DNA from 3 places in the Bacillus sp. MUM 13 genome. Region 3 is predicted to be linked to each of the others. Evidence: riboswitches for the same ligand, from Rfam matches in the RefSeq annotation. Region 3 holds a riboswitch; each other region holds the start of a gene.
What was found. Region 3 has a riboswitch for S-adenosylmethionine ahead of BIV59_RS09775 (methionine ABC transporter ATP-binding protein). Riboswitches for the same ligand answer to the same signal wherever they lie in the genome.
Positions count from the first base shown of each region.

Region 1: linked by a shared signal. The riboswitch ahead of BIV59_RS10535 (MetQ/NlpA family ABC transporter substrate-binding protein) and the one ahead of BIV59_RS09775 (methionine ABC transporter ATP-binding protein) in region 3 are both predicted to bind S-adenosylmethionine.
Region 2: linked by a shared signal. The riboswitch ahead of BIV59_RS08280 (LLM class flavin-dependent oxidoreductase) and the one ahead of BIV59_RS09775 (methionine ABC transporter ATP-binding protein) in region 3 are both predicted to bind S-adenosylmethionine.

Region 1 is NZ_MLYQ01000034.1:17,020-22,089, forward strand. It holds partial or broken gene BIV59_RS10520 (ISL3 family transposase) at 49-711, opposite strand; gene BIV59_RS10525 (methionine ABC transporter permease) at 899-1,561, opposite strand; gene BIV59_RS10530 (methionine ABC transporter ATP-binding protein) at 1,558-2,574, opposite strand; gene BIV59_RS10535 (MetQ/NlpA family ABC transporter substrate-binding protein) at 2,589-3,407, opposite strand; SAM riboswitch class I at 3,547-3,657, opposite strand; partial or broken gene BIV59_RS10540 (L-lactate dehydrogenase) at 3,854-4,807, opposite strand.
Region 2 is NZ_MLYQ01000027.1:20,732-25,801, forward strand. It holds gene BIV59_RS08270 (response regulator) at 1-569, shown strand, start outside; gene BIV59_RS08275 (class I SAM-dependent methyltransferase) at 937-2,130, shown strand; SAM riboswitch class I at 2,214-2,320, shown strand; gene BIV59_RS08280 (LLM class flavin-dependent oxidoreductase) at 2,418-3,467, shown strand; gene BIV59_RS08285 (ATP-grasp domain-containing protein) at 3,506-4,456, shown strand; gene BIV59_RS08290 (ABC-F family ATP-binding cassette domain-containing protein) at 4,535-5,070, opposite strand, start outside.
Region 3 is NZ_MLYQ01000031.1:15,111-20,180, reverse strand. It holds gene BIV59_RS09780 (O-acetylhomoserine aminocarboxypropyltransferase/cysteine synthase family protein) at 1-1,183, shown strand, start outside; SAM riboswitch class I at 1,376-1,487, shown strand; gene BIV59_RS09775 (methionine ABC transporter ATP-binding protein) at 1,671-2,708, shown strand; gene BIV59_RS09770 (methionine ABC transporter permease) at 2,698-3,366, shown strand; gene BIV59_RS09765 (MetQ/NlpA family ABC transporter substrate-binding protein) at 3,395-4,234, shown strand; gene BIV59_RS09760 (carboxymuconolactone decarboxylase family protein) at 4,354-4,716, shown strand; gene BIV59_RS23600 (YuzK family famiily protein) at 4,958-5,070, shown strand, end outside.

The DNA.
Region 1 (5,070 bases), on a different contig from region 3:
ATAAAGGTTCTCCGTCAAATGTTGGGGTGATGACTCATGTCGTCACCCTTATCCAATATGCGCACCCAACCTTTTATACCTATGGGTTAATAGAATTTTAGCTAGAAAACGTGTAAAGCTGCGAAAGCCAAAGGCATTCCGTTTCATGACTTTCGTTAAATTGTTGATGCCCTCTAAAAAAACGTTTGAGTAATTATAGCTAAAGCTGTTCAGTATCTCGGTTTGCCAATTCCTTAGTGTTTGGTCGGCTCTTGAGAATTCAGGTATCTTTGACTGATCAATCGCCTCGTAAAAGCGATATAAGGCCTCTTTGGTTTTGGAAATCTTTTCTTCCCCATTCTGTTTCGCGCCCTCAAACCAGCGACAAAAAAGCCCTTTCAGTTCATAGGCTTTCTTTAGCTCAGGGGACAGGTTTAAATACCTCTCGAGATACCACTTGTTATCTACTGTTAGCTTCTCTGACTTCTTGTAGAAGACATGGCGTATTTTCTTGCACTTCTTCCTGTCATATTCATGCCATTCAGATTGAACCCTTTTTCTGACTTTGTCCATCGCCCAGTAGATATACCGGACGAAGTGAAGCCGGTCTGCGACAATGACAGGTTTTCCAAGTGCCTCTTGAACAGCTGCCTTGAATGTGGAGCTCATATCCATGACGACCACCTGCACCCTGGCCCCGTACTTTCTCAGGTACTGCTTGATTTTTTTTTGGATTTAAATTGTGCGGGAACCCCAACATTTATTATAGAACCTTTTATAATAATGATTTTTTTTCAGATAAATTTAACGGCCTTTCCTCAGTTGAATAACGAGAAAAGGCCGTAGCTTAAGCTTAATATACTTTTTTTCAATGTCTACTTGACAGGGTTATGTAAACATTTCTACTACTTTTTTATCATTAATCTTTTCTCAGTTTGTGTGCGAGTAAGTTACCGAGTGATTGAATGCCTTGAACCATGATAATTAAGATAATGATGGTGGTATACATCACATCAGGCTGGAATCGTAGATGTCCGAACTGATAGGCGATATCACCGAGTCCTCCGGCACCGACTAAGCCAGCCATTGCTGTTGCTCCGATTAAGCCAATGGTTGCAATTGTTAAACCGAGCACGATGGAGGCTCTTGCTTCACGAACAATCACATACCAAATGATTTTAGATGTTGAAATACCCATAGATTGATAGGCCTCGACAACCCCTTTATCTACTTCAAGCAGTGCGGACTCCATTAGTCTGGCAATATAGGGTGCTGTATAGACAACAAGCGGTACAATCACCCCTTGCACACCTATCGTAGTATGCATAATGAATTTGGTAAAAGGTAAAATGAAAAATAGCAGAATTATAAATGGGATGGAACGAATGATATTTATCACCGTATTTAAAATCGCATAGCCCACTTTACTTTCTGCTTCTCCGCCTTTTCTTGTTAGTACAAGAAGGATTCCAAGCGGAAGTCCTAGGAGAATGGCAATGACGAGAGAAATGGAAGTCATTTTAAGAGTGTCCAGAACCGCCTGCCAAATCGTGTCGCCCCATTCGTTAAGAAATGAACTCATCTATTATTCACCTCTTCTACGATGATATGCTGATCTCTTAAGTAGGCAATTGCCTTTTCGTTTTCTTCTGGTTCACCTTTAAGATGGACCAGAAGGTTGCCAACTGATTGATCCTTTAATTCATCAATTCCGCCAGCGATAATACTCGGTAGGATATTGAATTTTTTAGTAATGGTTGCTAAGAAGGGATCTTTTGATGATTCACCTAGAAAAGTAAGGGCAACTAATTTTCCTGTTTTACCCATTTCCAGTTTGGCATGTTCAGGGACATGGTAAATCGATTTATTCCTTACGAAGCTTTTTGTTCTTGGATGTTGGGGCTTCGTAAAGATATCGACGACCTTACCTTGTTCCACCACTTCTCCCGCTTCCATTACAGCAACACGGTCACAAATTCGTTGAATAACCTCTAATTCATGGGTGATGAGAAAAATGGTAATGCCCAGTTCTTTATTGATTTTCAATAATAGTTCCAAGATTTGTTCTGTGGTCGTTGGATCCAGGGCACTGGTTGCTTCATCACTAAGAAGAACTTCTGGCTCATGGGCTAAGGCACGTGCGATTGCCACACGTTGCCTTTGACCTCCAGATAATTGATTAGGAAATGCTTGGGCCTTATCTTCTAGACCGACAATTTTTAAATACTTATTTACACGCTGTTCAATTTCATGCGCCGGGACACCTTCTAAACGAAGGGGAATCGCAATATTTTGATAAACGTTAGCCGTCTTTAAGAGATTATAACTTTGAAAAATCATCCCTATTTTTTGACGAACTTTTTGAAGGTCTTTTTTCTTCAAAGTTAAGATGTCCGTGCCATCAATTAAAACCTTTCCGCTGGTGGGTCTTTCAAGTACGTTCACACAGCGGATTAATGTACTCTTTCCGGCACCACTAAATCCGATTACACCGAAAATTTCCCCTTTTTTAATCTCGATCGAAACATCTTTTAATGCTTCAACTTTCTTATTTCCGACTTCAAACGTTTTCGATACATGCTGCAGGCTGATCATATATGGGCTCCTCCTTACCAAGCAGGCACAACTGAACCACCAAATTTTTGGGCAATATATTTTTTAATAGCATCTGAGTGATAGTATTTTTCAATCGTTTTTATGACTGCATCATCTTTATTTTCAGTACGTACGACAAAATAGTTCGGGTAAGGATTGTTTTCAATAGGTTCGTGGTAAATCGCATCTTTATTAATGGTTAGACCTGCACCCATTGCAAAGTTTGTATTTATAGCTGCGGCAGTCACTTCACCAAGTTGAGCTGGAAGTGATTCTGCATTAAGTTCTTTTATTTGTAAGTTCAATTTATTTTCAACCACATCTTTTTTCGTTGCGCTTTGTTCAACGCCGTCTTTCAACTTAATGACTCCAGCAGCTTCAAATAATTGCAATGCACGTAACTCGTTGGCTGGATCATTGGGAACGGCAATTGAATCCCCTTTTTTAAGATCCTTAATATCTTTTATACTCTTAGAATAGATCCCCATCGGAAAGGCAACTGTTTTGAAGACATCTGTAATTTTATAGCCTTTGTCTTTAATTTGGCCCTTTAAGAAAGGTAATGTTTGCATGCTATTGGCATCGAGACTTCCTTCGCTAAGTGCAGCATTCGGTGTATTGTAATCGTTAAACACTTTAATATCAATCTTTAGACCGTCTTTTTCTGCTAATTTAGCAACTTGCTCCATGATTTGTTGATGTGGTCCACCGGTGACACCCACTGTAATTTTCTTTGTACTTAATTCTTTTGAACTTGTCCCGCCACATGCCGTTAAAGCCAATGATAAAATGATAGCTAGACTAATAGATAATAATTTTGCTGATTTTTTCATTTTAAACTCTCCTTTTCTTAGTTGTTTACTTGGAATCTGGTCTGAAATACTCCCTATCTCTTATCTAGTTGTTATGTAATATCATACAGCACCAAAAAACCGCTTCTCTAAAGAGAAGCGGTTTGAATGCACACAACTTCTCTTATCTTACAAAACTAATTTCCGTTTTGTAGGAATTAGCACCTGAGCCTTTAAAAGACTTGGTTGCCGGGTTTCATCGGGCCTTTCCCTCCACCACTCTAGATAAGATAATATTCGATTTATTTCAGTATGTATACTATACATGTGTTTGTCGAATTGCGTCAATATTATTTTTAGAATAAATTTTCTAAAAAGTATGAATAGATGGTTATATCCATAATCTACAGACTAAATTTTTAAATCAGATAGAGAAGAAATGCAGACAGTGTTCCTAAAGCCACTCATGATACAAATCGATTTAAATATTAAAGTTCCAAAGAAGCAATATTTTCTTTTATCACATGAGCAGAGTGGTTGAACAGCACAAGTTCTTTTTCATCTAATTTAAGTTCAATCACCTGTTTCAGACCTGTACGGCAAAGTACTGCTGGAACACCAATCGCAAGTCCTTTTTCCTCAATATTCGCCATCTAATACAACCGACACGGGGCATATTGTATAGGCGTCATTTAGAATTGACTTGGCAATAAAGGCAAGTGCGTTCCCTATACCATATTCTGTTTTTCCTTTCCGGTTGAAAATATTCCAGCCTTCACGTTTCGTATGTTCAATGACTTCATCAAAATCAAAAGGTTCGATCTCGTTTTTATTTTCTTTAATATATTCGTGAATGGGTTTGCCGCCAACTGTTACATGTGACCAAGCGCCAAATTGAGACTCACCATGCTCCCCAAGTGTGTATCCTGTAATACTACGAGGATCTACATGCAGATATTCAGAGAGAATCTTTCTAAAACGACTACTATCTAGTGCCGTCCCTGTCCCAATGATTTGGTTACGCGGTAAACCAGATAGTTTCCAAGTTAAATAGGTAATGATATCGCATGGATTCGTTGCAACGACATAAATCCCCTCAAATCCAGCATCTTTCAACGGAGGAATAACTTCCTTTATAATTGCTGAGGTACCTTTTAATAAATCTAATCGTGTTTCCCAAGGTTTTAAGGGCTCACCCGCAACGCTAATAAGGATGACATCGTGGTCCTTTAAATCTAGCAGTCTTCCAGATGTCACTTTCGTACGCGACGACATAAAGCCTACACTATCAGCAAAATCGATTGCCCACCAACCGCTTTCTCTTCTTTAATATCGACAAGGGTTAACTCTTCACAAATTCCTTGATGAACCACCGAGAAGGCCGCGGCACTTCCGACATTTCCTACCCCAATAATTCCAATTTTACGCACGGATTTTTTCATCTGAACTTCTCCTCGTATTCTATTTATAGAATAGTCTTTCATAGTAATTTCTCGTTTTCTCGATTTTTGATAACTGCATAGAAACTAGATCAGAAAGTGAAGACTATCCTCTCGCAAAAATGATAAATCATTATTCTGAATATTTATATTCATACAGTTTATCTGGATATGTGTCAAGATTTTTTCGAGATAGTAAGCGATGTATCCTATTTTATATGGGACCTTTTTTTAGAACCTTCCTTTTTTAAATATAGTTTCTAACG
Region 2 (5,070 bases), on a different contig from region 3:
CTATGCAGGCTGATATAGAAGTGATCGGCGAGGCAGATGATGGCGGTGCAGCAGTAAGGCTGGCACTTGAACTGCGCCCGGATATTATATTAATGGATCTGGTCATGAAAGAAATGGACGGGATTGAGGCAACCAGACTGATAATCGATAAATGGCCGGAAGCAAAAGTCATTATCGTCACAAGTTTTCTGGATGATGAAAAGGTATACCCGGCTCTTGAAGCAGGAGCTTCCAGCTATATGCTGAAAACCTCAAGGGCAAGTGATATAGCAGAGGCAGTGCGTTCTACATTCCATGGCCATTCCGTGCTGGAACCGGAAGTGACAGGCAAGATGATGAAAAAAATGAGAACACCAGCTGTGCGGCTTCTCCATGAACAGCTCACAAACAGGGAAATGGAAATTTTGCTGCTGATCGCACAGGGGAAAACCAATCAGGAAATCGCAGACGAACTATATATTGCCCTGAAAACAGCAAAGGTGCATGTCAGCAATATTTTGAGCAAACTGGAAGTGCAGGATCGCACACAGGCCGTCATTTATGCATTCAAGCATGCACTGGTGAAATAACAGGGAAAACTGGAGACTCTTTATTAAAAGCGCTCTTTTAAATAGGCTCTTTCCGTAAACTTTGCTGCTATGGAACAAGGGGTTGATTTCCGCTCCAGGGTGCTTCGCTTTCCGCGGGGCGTGTGCTGAGCCTCCCAGGCGTCGTCTGCGGGGTCTCACCTGTCACGCTGATCCCGCAGGAGTCTCCGCACCTTCCGCTCCAATCAACCTGCTTTAACAATGGATTTTCCTCGCAGAACTATTTAAGTAACAACAATCTTTAAGAAAAGAGCATTTACATAAAATGAAGATTTTTTAAGCGGAAATATATGACCCGCTATAGCAGGATGAGAACGAAACAGGCTTTGACAAAAATGGGGGATAGGATATGGAAGACAACACTTATTATACGGGCATCCTTCACATAGGCTCTCTTTTAAACCATGCGGGAATACCCTATGAATTTACCGGGGCTTCAGCACTTTTGCTGCAGGGGGTCATTCTGGAGGACGAAGATAAAATAACCGTAAGCGTACAATGGGATCTGCTTCAGCAGGCATATAGCCTTTTTGAAACCTTCAAGCCTTCTCAACTCGTGAAAACCCCGGAAAAGGCAGAGTTTCATCTTAAGATCAACCAAATAGAAGCGGTAATAAGCTTCTTTTACAATACCACTGTTAAAACAGATCCATACCGGATAGCCATTCCGCATGGCGGCGAAGAGATCTGGTGCCGTTCACTTTACAGCCATTTATACGATAAAGAAATGAATAGATTCAGCAGCAGCATCCATGCCCATCTATTGAAGCAGCAGCAGGGATTCACCGAGCATAATGAGCAGGCCTGGAACCAGAATAATTATCTGGCGCTTATTAACAGGTACGGGCGCCCGGAAGACATGGCAGAAAAGATCAGGCAGAACCCTGCTTGGAGGCTGCATCCCTTCTATAAGTATTTAGGTGATCTTAATGGAAAGAAAGTAGCCCATTTGATGGGGTCAAATGGAGTGAAAGCAGCAGCACTGGCATTACTGGGTGCAGAGGTTACGGTGGCTGATTTTTCAAAAGAAAATAAAGCATTCGCAGAAGAACTGGCAGCTTCTTGCGGAGTCGATATAAACTATATCGTTTCAGATGTTCTTTCGCTGCCTCAAGCAGAGCTTGGCGGAAAATATGACCTTGTTTTAATGGAGCTTGGCGTTCTGCATTATGTAATCGACCTTCAGCCGTTAGCAGAGGTTATCAGGGGCTTGCTGAAGAAGGGCGGAAGATTTGTCCTTCACGAGTTTCATCCTATTTCAACGAAGCTGATTTCATCTTCAGGAAAAAAACATAAAGTAACCGGCAATTATTTTGATTCACAGATAGAAAATAATAGAGTGGCATTTACCAAGCATATGCCCGAGCAAGAGCAGGAAAGCCTGTCAAATGTGGTCCAAAGAAAATGGTCCATAGGCGAGCTGATTACGGCAATTGGCCAATCAGGACTTGTAATTAAGGTGCTGGAGGAGGAGCCGAATCATAAAATCCACGATATCGGGCTTCCAAAAACCTACACACTTGTCTGTGAAAAAACATATTAATGTATTATTGAAAATTATCTAACAATAAAGTTGACGGATAACCAAGGTTCGTAGTAGGATTAATTTATGTAAAAATTGAATAGTACTTATCGAGAGAGGTGGAGGGACTGGCCCTTTGAAGCCCGGCAGCCGCTGACACAGTCAGAATGGTGCCAATTCCAGCAGAGTCATGCACTCTGGCAGATAAGCAGGGGATAAATCGAAACTTCTTCTTATCGGGGGAAGTTTTTTTGTGTGTTTTTTTATTCAAGATGAAGGCAGAATTGAATGGAAAAGGAGATAGAGAGATGAAATTTGGATTTTGGCTTCCCATCTTTGGCGGATGGCTTCGAAATGTAGATGATGAAAACATGCCGCCAACCTTTGAATATGCCAAGACTGTCATCCAGGCTGCAGAACAGTGGGGATATGATACGACATTGATTGCTGAACTTTACTTGAATGATATAAAAGGGCCTGAACAAGATTCGCTTGAGGCCTGGACTACAGCAGCAGGGCTTGCTGCTGTGACCGAAAAAATCGAAATTATGACCGCTGTCAGGCCTGGATTCCATAATCCGGCTGTTACAGCAAAAATGGCGGCGAATATCGACCAGATAAGCAATGGCCGATTCACGCTGAATATTGTTTCAGCCTGGTGGGAGGAAGAGGCTCGCCAGTATGGAGGGATCTTTACGGCCCATGATGAACGATATGACCGCACGGAAGAATTCATTGATGTTATTCAGGGCTTATGGAAAGAAGATGTCTTTTCCTATAAGGGAAAGTACTATGATATCAAAGATGCCCATTTAAGCCCAAAACCGGTGCAGCGGCCTAATCCAATCCTATATGCCGGCGGTGAAAGTGAACGCGGCAAACAGGTGATAACGGGAAAATGTGACGCATATGTGATGCATGGCGGAACAGTTGAAGAAATCAGGGGTAAAATTCAAGGAATGAAGGAAAGACGGGCAGAATCAGGAAAACAGCCTTTCTCATCTTTTGGATTGGCCGCCTATGTAATCTGCAGGGACAGTGAAGAAGAAGCACAGGAAGAACTTAAGAGAATTACGGATGTTAAAGAATCCAGTGCATATGCCGGATATAATGATTTCGTTAATAAGTCGCAGCTTGAGCAGCAGGTCAAGCTTTATGATTATTCGGTCTCCAACAGGGGATTGCGCCCGAACCTTATTGGGACTCCAGAACAGATTGCAGAGCGTATCATTAAATTTGAAGAAGCGGGAGTAGATTTGCTTTTGCTTCAGTTTTCACCGCAGCTGGAAGAAATGGAGCGCTTCGCGAAACAGGTAAAACCGCTTGTGGAGAAAAAACGCCAAAAAACAAAAGCCTGACGGTCAAGTTTTGAAGCTTATAACAGGAGGCTATAATAATGAGCAAAATTTACATCATTCACGAAAACAGCGAATGGACAGAGCATCTGACAAACAGATTGAATGAACTGAACCTGCCTTATGAAGAGTGGCATCTTGACCATGGACTGGTGGACTTATCCCAGGAGCCGCCGGAAGGCGTGTTTTACAGCAGAATGAGCGCTTCTTCCCATACAAGGGGCCACCGTTTTGCGCCTGAACTTACCGAGTCGGTCTTGGCATGGCTTGAGCAGCACGGACGGAAGGTCCTGAACGGCAGCCGGGCTCTCCGATTGGAAGTGAGCAAGGTCAATCAATACACGGCACTAGCAAGCCATGGCATTAAAACACCTAAAACCATCGCTGCAGCCGGGAGAGATATGATTATAGAAGCAGCCGGGAAGTTGGGTGCAGAATCCTTTATCACCAAACATAACCGTGCCGGAAAGGGACTTGGGGTCCAGCTGTTCCATTCCATTGATGCACTGAAGCAATATGTGGATAGCCCTGATTTTGAAGAACCGGTCGATGGCATTACACTGATTCAGGAATATATCAAATCCCCTGAGCCATATATCACCCGCTGTGAATTTGTTGGCGGAAAATTTGTGTATGCTGTCCGTGTCGACACATCTGAGGGCTTTGAGCTGTGCCCGGCGGACGCATGCCAGATTGGCGATTTATTCTGCCCTGTTGGGGAGGAGGTTCCTGAAAAGCCAAAATTCCAGGTTATTGAAGGTTTCCGGGAGCCCATTATCGAGCAATACGAAACGTTCCTGAAAGAAAATCAAATTGCTGTTGCCGGGATTGAATTTATCAGAAACAGTGAAGGGGAAATCTTCACATATGACATTAATACAAATACAAATTATAACAGCGATGCAGAAAAAGCGGCAGGGAAATTTGGCATGCTGGAATTAGCCAGGCTATTGGGCAATGAATTGAAAATAGTTGAACCAGCCCGTTTATAAGATATTCATATATAACAAAAACCATCTTTGGAGCACCCAAAGATGGTTTTTGTTTATGCAGTTAAGGCTATAAAAGAGTCAGCTTTGGCCTTCATTCGCCCAATCTTCCACGTTCCATACCTTTGTCACCCAATCCTCATAGAAATCAGGCTCATGGCAGACAAGGACAATAGTGCCTTTATAGGCTTTCATGGCGCGCTTAAGCTCTTCTTTAGCTACAATATCCAAGTGGTTGGTCGGCTCGTCAAACAAAAGCCAGTTGCTTTCTGTCAGCATTAGCTTGCATAAGCGGACCTTCGCCTGTTCACCTCCGCTCAGCTGGTTCAGCGGGCGGGTTATGTGGTCATTTTTCAAGCCGACCCTTGCAAGGATTCCTCTTACCTGAGGCTGCTCCAGACTCGGGAATGCATTCCAAATTTCGTCAAGCGGCGTGGTGCCTGCAGCTTTCACTTCCTGTTCGAAATAAGAAGGGAAAAGGAAATCGCCAAGGATGACCTTGCCGCTAATGGGCTTAATTTTGCCGAGAATGGTTTTTAGCAGTGTGGACTTCCCGACACCGTTGCTTCCGACCACTGCAATTTTGTCTCCGCGTTCAATCGTTGTTGTAAGCTTAG
Region 3 (5,070 bases):
AGCCAATCTATTTGGACTGAAGGAACCAGGGTATATTTACACGAGAATCCATAATCCGACTGTAACTGCTTTTGAAGAAAGAGCGGCACTCCTGGAAGGCGGGATCGGGGCTCTTGCCGTATCAAGCGGAATGGCTGCAATCACACTGGCCATCTTGAATATTGCTTCAGCGGGAGATGAAATTGTATCAGCTTCAACTTTATATGGAGGCACATATAACTTGTTCGCCAATACACTTCCAAGGTATGGAATCAAGGTTACCTTTGTAAAACCGGATGATCCTGAGAACTTCCGTAAAGCTATAACACCAAAGACGAAGGCAATATTCGGTGAAACAATCGGCAATCCAAGCCTTCGTGTACTTGATATAGAGAAGGTAGCAGAAATAGCCCATGAAGCAGGAATTCCGCTTATTGTGGATAATACCTTTGCAACGCCTTATTTGTGCAAGCCAATTGAATATGGTGCTGATATTATTGTGCATTCTGCTACCAAATGGCTTCTTGGCAACGGAACTGTACTAGGGGGCATCATCGTGGATGGCGGGAAATTCGACTGGAATTCCCCAGATTTTCCGGGGTTCACGGAGCCTGATCCAAGCTATGGAAATATCGTATACAGTGATGCAGCGGGCCCGGCTGCTTTTATTACCAAAGCACGTGTCCAGTTACTAAGGGATCTGGGGCCTTCGCTCAGTCCCCAAAGCGCCTTTCAATTCACTCTTGGGCTTGAGACCCTGCATGTAAGGATGAAAGAGCACATATCCAATACCGGGAAAATCATTGATTATTTAGAAAACCATCCGGCCGTAACTTGGGTGTCACACCCAGGGCATAAAGATCACCCTGATAGGAAACTGGCAGATAAATACCTTCCAAGAGGAGCAGGGGCCATTGTCATTTTTGGGATTGAAGGCGGCAGAGAAGCAGGAGCCAAGCTGATTAACTCCATACAGCTATGGTCACATGTAGCAAATGTTGGAGACGCAAAAAGCTTAATCATCCATCCTGCCAGCACAACCCATCAGCAGTTAAATAAAGATGAACTGATTCAATCTGGCGTAAGCGAGGATTTAGTAAGGCTATCAATCGGCATTGAAAATGCAGACGATTTGATTGAAGACCTTGAACAGGCGATTGAACAGGCAACTGGCCTGGCGTCCTTGGCTGTAAAATCTTTATAATTCGGAAAGAGAGGGTGCACATGCATTCTCTTTCTTCACTGATTCACGAAAAATTGTTTATCAAAGGATTTAAAATTTTTACTAACTTTTAAACGTTATGCATTGACACTTTTTCTTTCTGTATGTTACGATCACTTTCGTAATTAAAAATGAACATAATTGATGTGAACCGTCAATTACATATATCTGTTGCTCTTATCGAGAGAGGTGGAGGGATGTGCCCTATGAAACCCGGCAACCGGCAAGGATTTCCTTGAAAAGGTGCCAATTCACAAAAAGCTGATAAAGCTTTTAGAGATGAGAGAAAGGCCTTAGCTTATCTTGCCTTTCTGCTCATGCAGAAAGGCTTTTTCTGTTTAAGGCACTGATATTGGCCTTGCGCCATGCATGAAGAACAGATAATGCGCAATGATATATTGTAGATGGATACATGATTTAGCAAAAGTTTACTATGTTCATAGGCTTATACGGATAAGAGGTGGATTCAATGATAACGGTATCGAAAGTAAGTAAGCTATTTAAATCCAGCCTTGCGAAAGGCGAACCTATAAAAGCTGTTGATTCTGTAGATATCTCAATTGACAAAGGAGAAATTTTTGGGATTATCGGCTATAGCGGTGCCGGGAAAAGTACGCTGATCCGGATGCTGAACGGTCTTGAAAGGCCGACTGAAGGCTCGGTTCTTGTAGCAGGCAGAGAGATTTCCCGAATAAAGGGCGCGGAGCTTCGAAGCGCAAGACAAGAAATAAGCATGATTTTCCAGCACTTTAATCTATTATGGTCCAGGACTGTCGAAGAGAATATCTCCTTTCCCCTGGAAATTGCAGGCGTCCCGGCAAATAAGAGAAAAGAAAGGGTCAGCGAGCTTATTAATCTGGTCGGCCTAGAAGGGAGAGAGCGTGCATATCCCTCGCAGCTAAGCGGCGGACAAAAGCAGCGTGTCGGCATTGCAAGGGCGCTTGCCAACAATCCCAAGGTGCTCTTGTGTGATGAAGCGACTTCAGCACTTGATCCCCAGACTACTGATTCCATCCTGGAATTGCTCGTTGATATCAATAAAAGGCTGGGTCTTACCATTGTTTTGATTACGCATGAAATGCATGTCATCCGCAAAATCTGCCATCGTGTTGCTGTCATGGAAGGCGGCAGGGTTGTGGAGCAGGGACGTGTTTTGGAGGTTTTCCGAAATCCGACTGCGCAGATTACCAAACGTTTTGTCCAGCAGGTCACAGAACCAGAGGAAACAAAACCCGTATTGGATCATATTGGAGTCCGCTATCCAAAGGGCAAGGTCATACAGTTAACATTTATAGGAGAAAGTACAGAAAGTCCGCTCATTACCGGGCTAATCCGAAACTTCAATATCGATGTTAATATCCTCCAGGGGAAAATATCGCATACGCAAAATGGCCCTTATGGCACTCTGTTCATACATGTTGATGGAAAAAGCGATGAAATCACCCGTGCGATCACGTATTTAAATGAGCAGCAGGTAGGCGTGGAGGTGATATCAAATGCTGACTGATTTACTTCCAAATGTGGTTTGGGCAGATATGTGGGCAGCGACGAAAGAAACCTTATACATGACTGGTTTTTCATTGGTTGCTACATTTATTTTAGGCATTTTGCTTGGAACACTATTGTTTCTGACTTCTAAAGGTCAAATGTGGGAAAATAAAGCAATTAATGTCCTTGTTTCCGCGGTGGTCAACATTTTCCGTTCCATTCCTTTTATCATCCTGATTATTTTGCTGATCCCATTTACCCTGTTTTTGGTGAAGACCATGCTGGGTCCTGAGGCAGCTTTGCCAGCCTTAATTATTGGAGCAGCGCCCTTTTACGCCAGAATGGTGGAAATCGGGCTTCGCGAGGTTGATAAAGGTGTTGTGGAAGCAGCAAGATCAATGGGTGCAAAAACAAGTACTATCATCTTTAAGGTGCTGCTGCCTGAATCCATGCCGGCGCTTATTTCTGGCATTACTGTAACTGCAATAGCCCTAGTCGGCTATACTGCGATGGCCGGGGCAATTGGAGCAGGAGGGCTTGGAAATCTTGCATATTTGCAGGGATTTCAGCGGAGTAATAATGATGTTACTTTTGTTGCTACAATCACCATATTAATCATCGTATTTATCATTCAGTTTATTGGAGACATTATTTCATCCAAATTGGATAAAAGATAAAAAAAAATGAAATCTGGAGGAATACACAATGAAAAAGAAAAAGTGGTTTGCGGCTTTTGCGGCTTCGGCGGCACTGGCATTGGGGCTTACAGCCTGCGGAACAAGCGATAGCGGGAAGTCAGGGTCTGATGATAAGAAACTGATTGTGGGGGCTTCAAATATTCCCCATGCTAAAATATTGGAACAGGCAAAGCCTCTCTTGAAGAAAAAAGGCGTGGATCTTGAAATTAAAGTATTCCAGGATTATATTCTTCCGAATAAAGCACTTGCCAATAAAGAAATTGATGCTAACTATTTCCAGCATATCCCTTACATGGAATCACAAATGAAGGACCAGGGCTATAAATTTGAAAACGCCGGCGGAATTCATATTGAGCCAATCGGCATCTACTCGAAGAAATATAAAAAACTTCAGGATCTTCCAAAAGGCGGAACAATCATCATGAGGGACGCAGTGGCAGATGAAGGCCGCATTCTTTCCATCTTCCAGCAAAATGGACTTATTAAGCTGAAGCCGGGTGTGAAGAAAACAGATGCGACTATAAAGGATATTGTGGAAAACCCTAAAAAATTAAAATTCCAGCCGAATATCGAAGCAGGTTTATTGCCTCAGGTATATAAGAATAATCAGGGCGATGCTGTAGTCATCAATGCAAACTATGCACTGGATGCAGGCTTAGACCCGGTACATGACCCAATTGCGGTTGAATCAGGCAAAGATAATCCTTATGTCAATATCATCACGGTCCGCAAAGGCGATAAAAACAGAAAAGACATCAAAACGTTAGTTGAAGTTCTGCATTCGAAAAAAATCCAGGATTATATCACGAAAACATATAAAGGCGCTGTATTGCCTGTAGATAAATAAGTAAAAGGAGCGGCCTATAATGGGCCGCTTTTTCTATATTGCTCTCGCAGCAGTTCCTGCATAGTTGATCATTAACCGTCCATACTATGAAGGAAAATGAAACAAGGAGATGAAAGCATTTGAATAATGAACCCAGGAATGTAACTGAAAGTGTACTTCATGATTATAAAACCGGAATCGGAGTATTTCTGGAAAAAATGCCTGAGCTCGGCAGCAAATTCAATGCATTTACTGAAGCATGTTTCCAGGCAGGCGCACTTTCTCAAAAAGAGAAACAGCTGATTGCACTTGGGATAAGCCTATATACACAAGATGAGTATTGCATCATTTATCATGTTAAAGGATGTCTTGACCAGGGGGCCAGTGAGCAGGAGATTCATGAAGCAATTGGCGTAACGGCTGCATTTGGCGGAGGAGCGGTAATGAGCCAGGCAGTTACCCTGGTACAGGATACGATCCAGGAATTATCGGAATTTCATTAATCATGAATGCAAAAGCTTTAATGTTTTCTGTAAGCTTAAGCAATCAGAGGGTATTTGGAGCAATTCTCCATCTGGCAGCGATTTTCCTGAGCAAAGCCCATATGTTACGTTTTAACCCATTTTCATAAGGGTATAAGGACTTTGAACAATGATTTTGACTCATGTTAAAATTAAGCTGTTCTATAAAAGATGAAAGGATTGATTCATTATCAACTCTCTAGATTTACAAGTTACAGGTGAAATGGAAAAGGCTATGCAGCAATCACATGGAATTGGCTACAGCGAATACAGCAGGAGATTGGATACCCGGATCCAGGTCGAAAAACGAAGAGAGAAAGATTATGAACAAGGCAA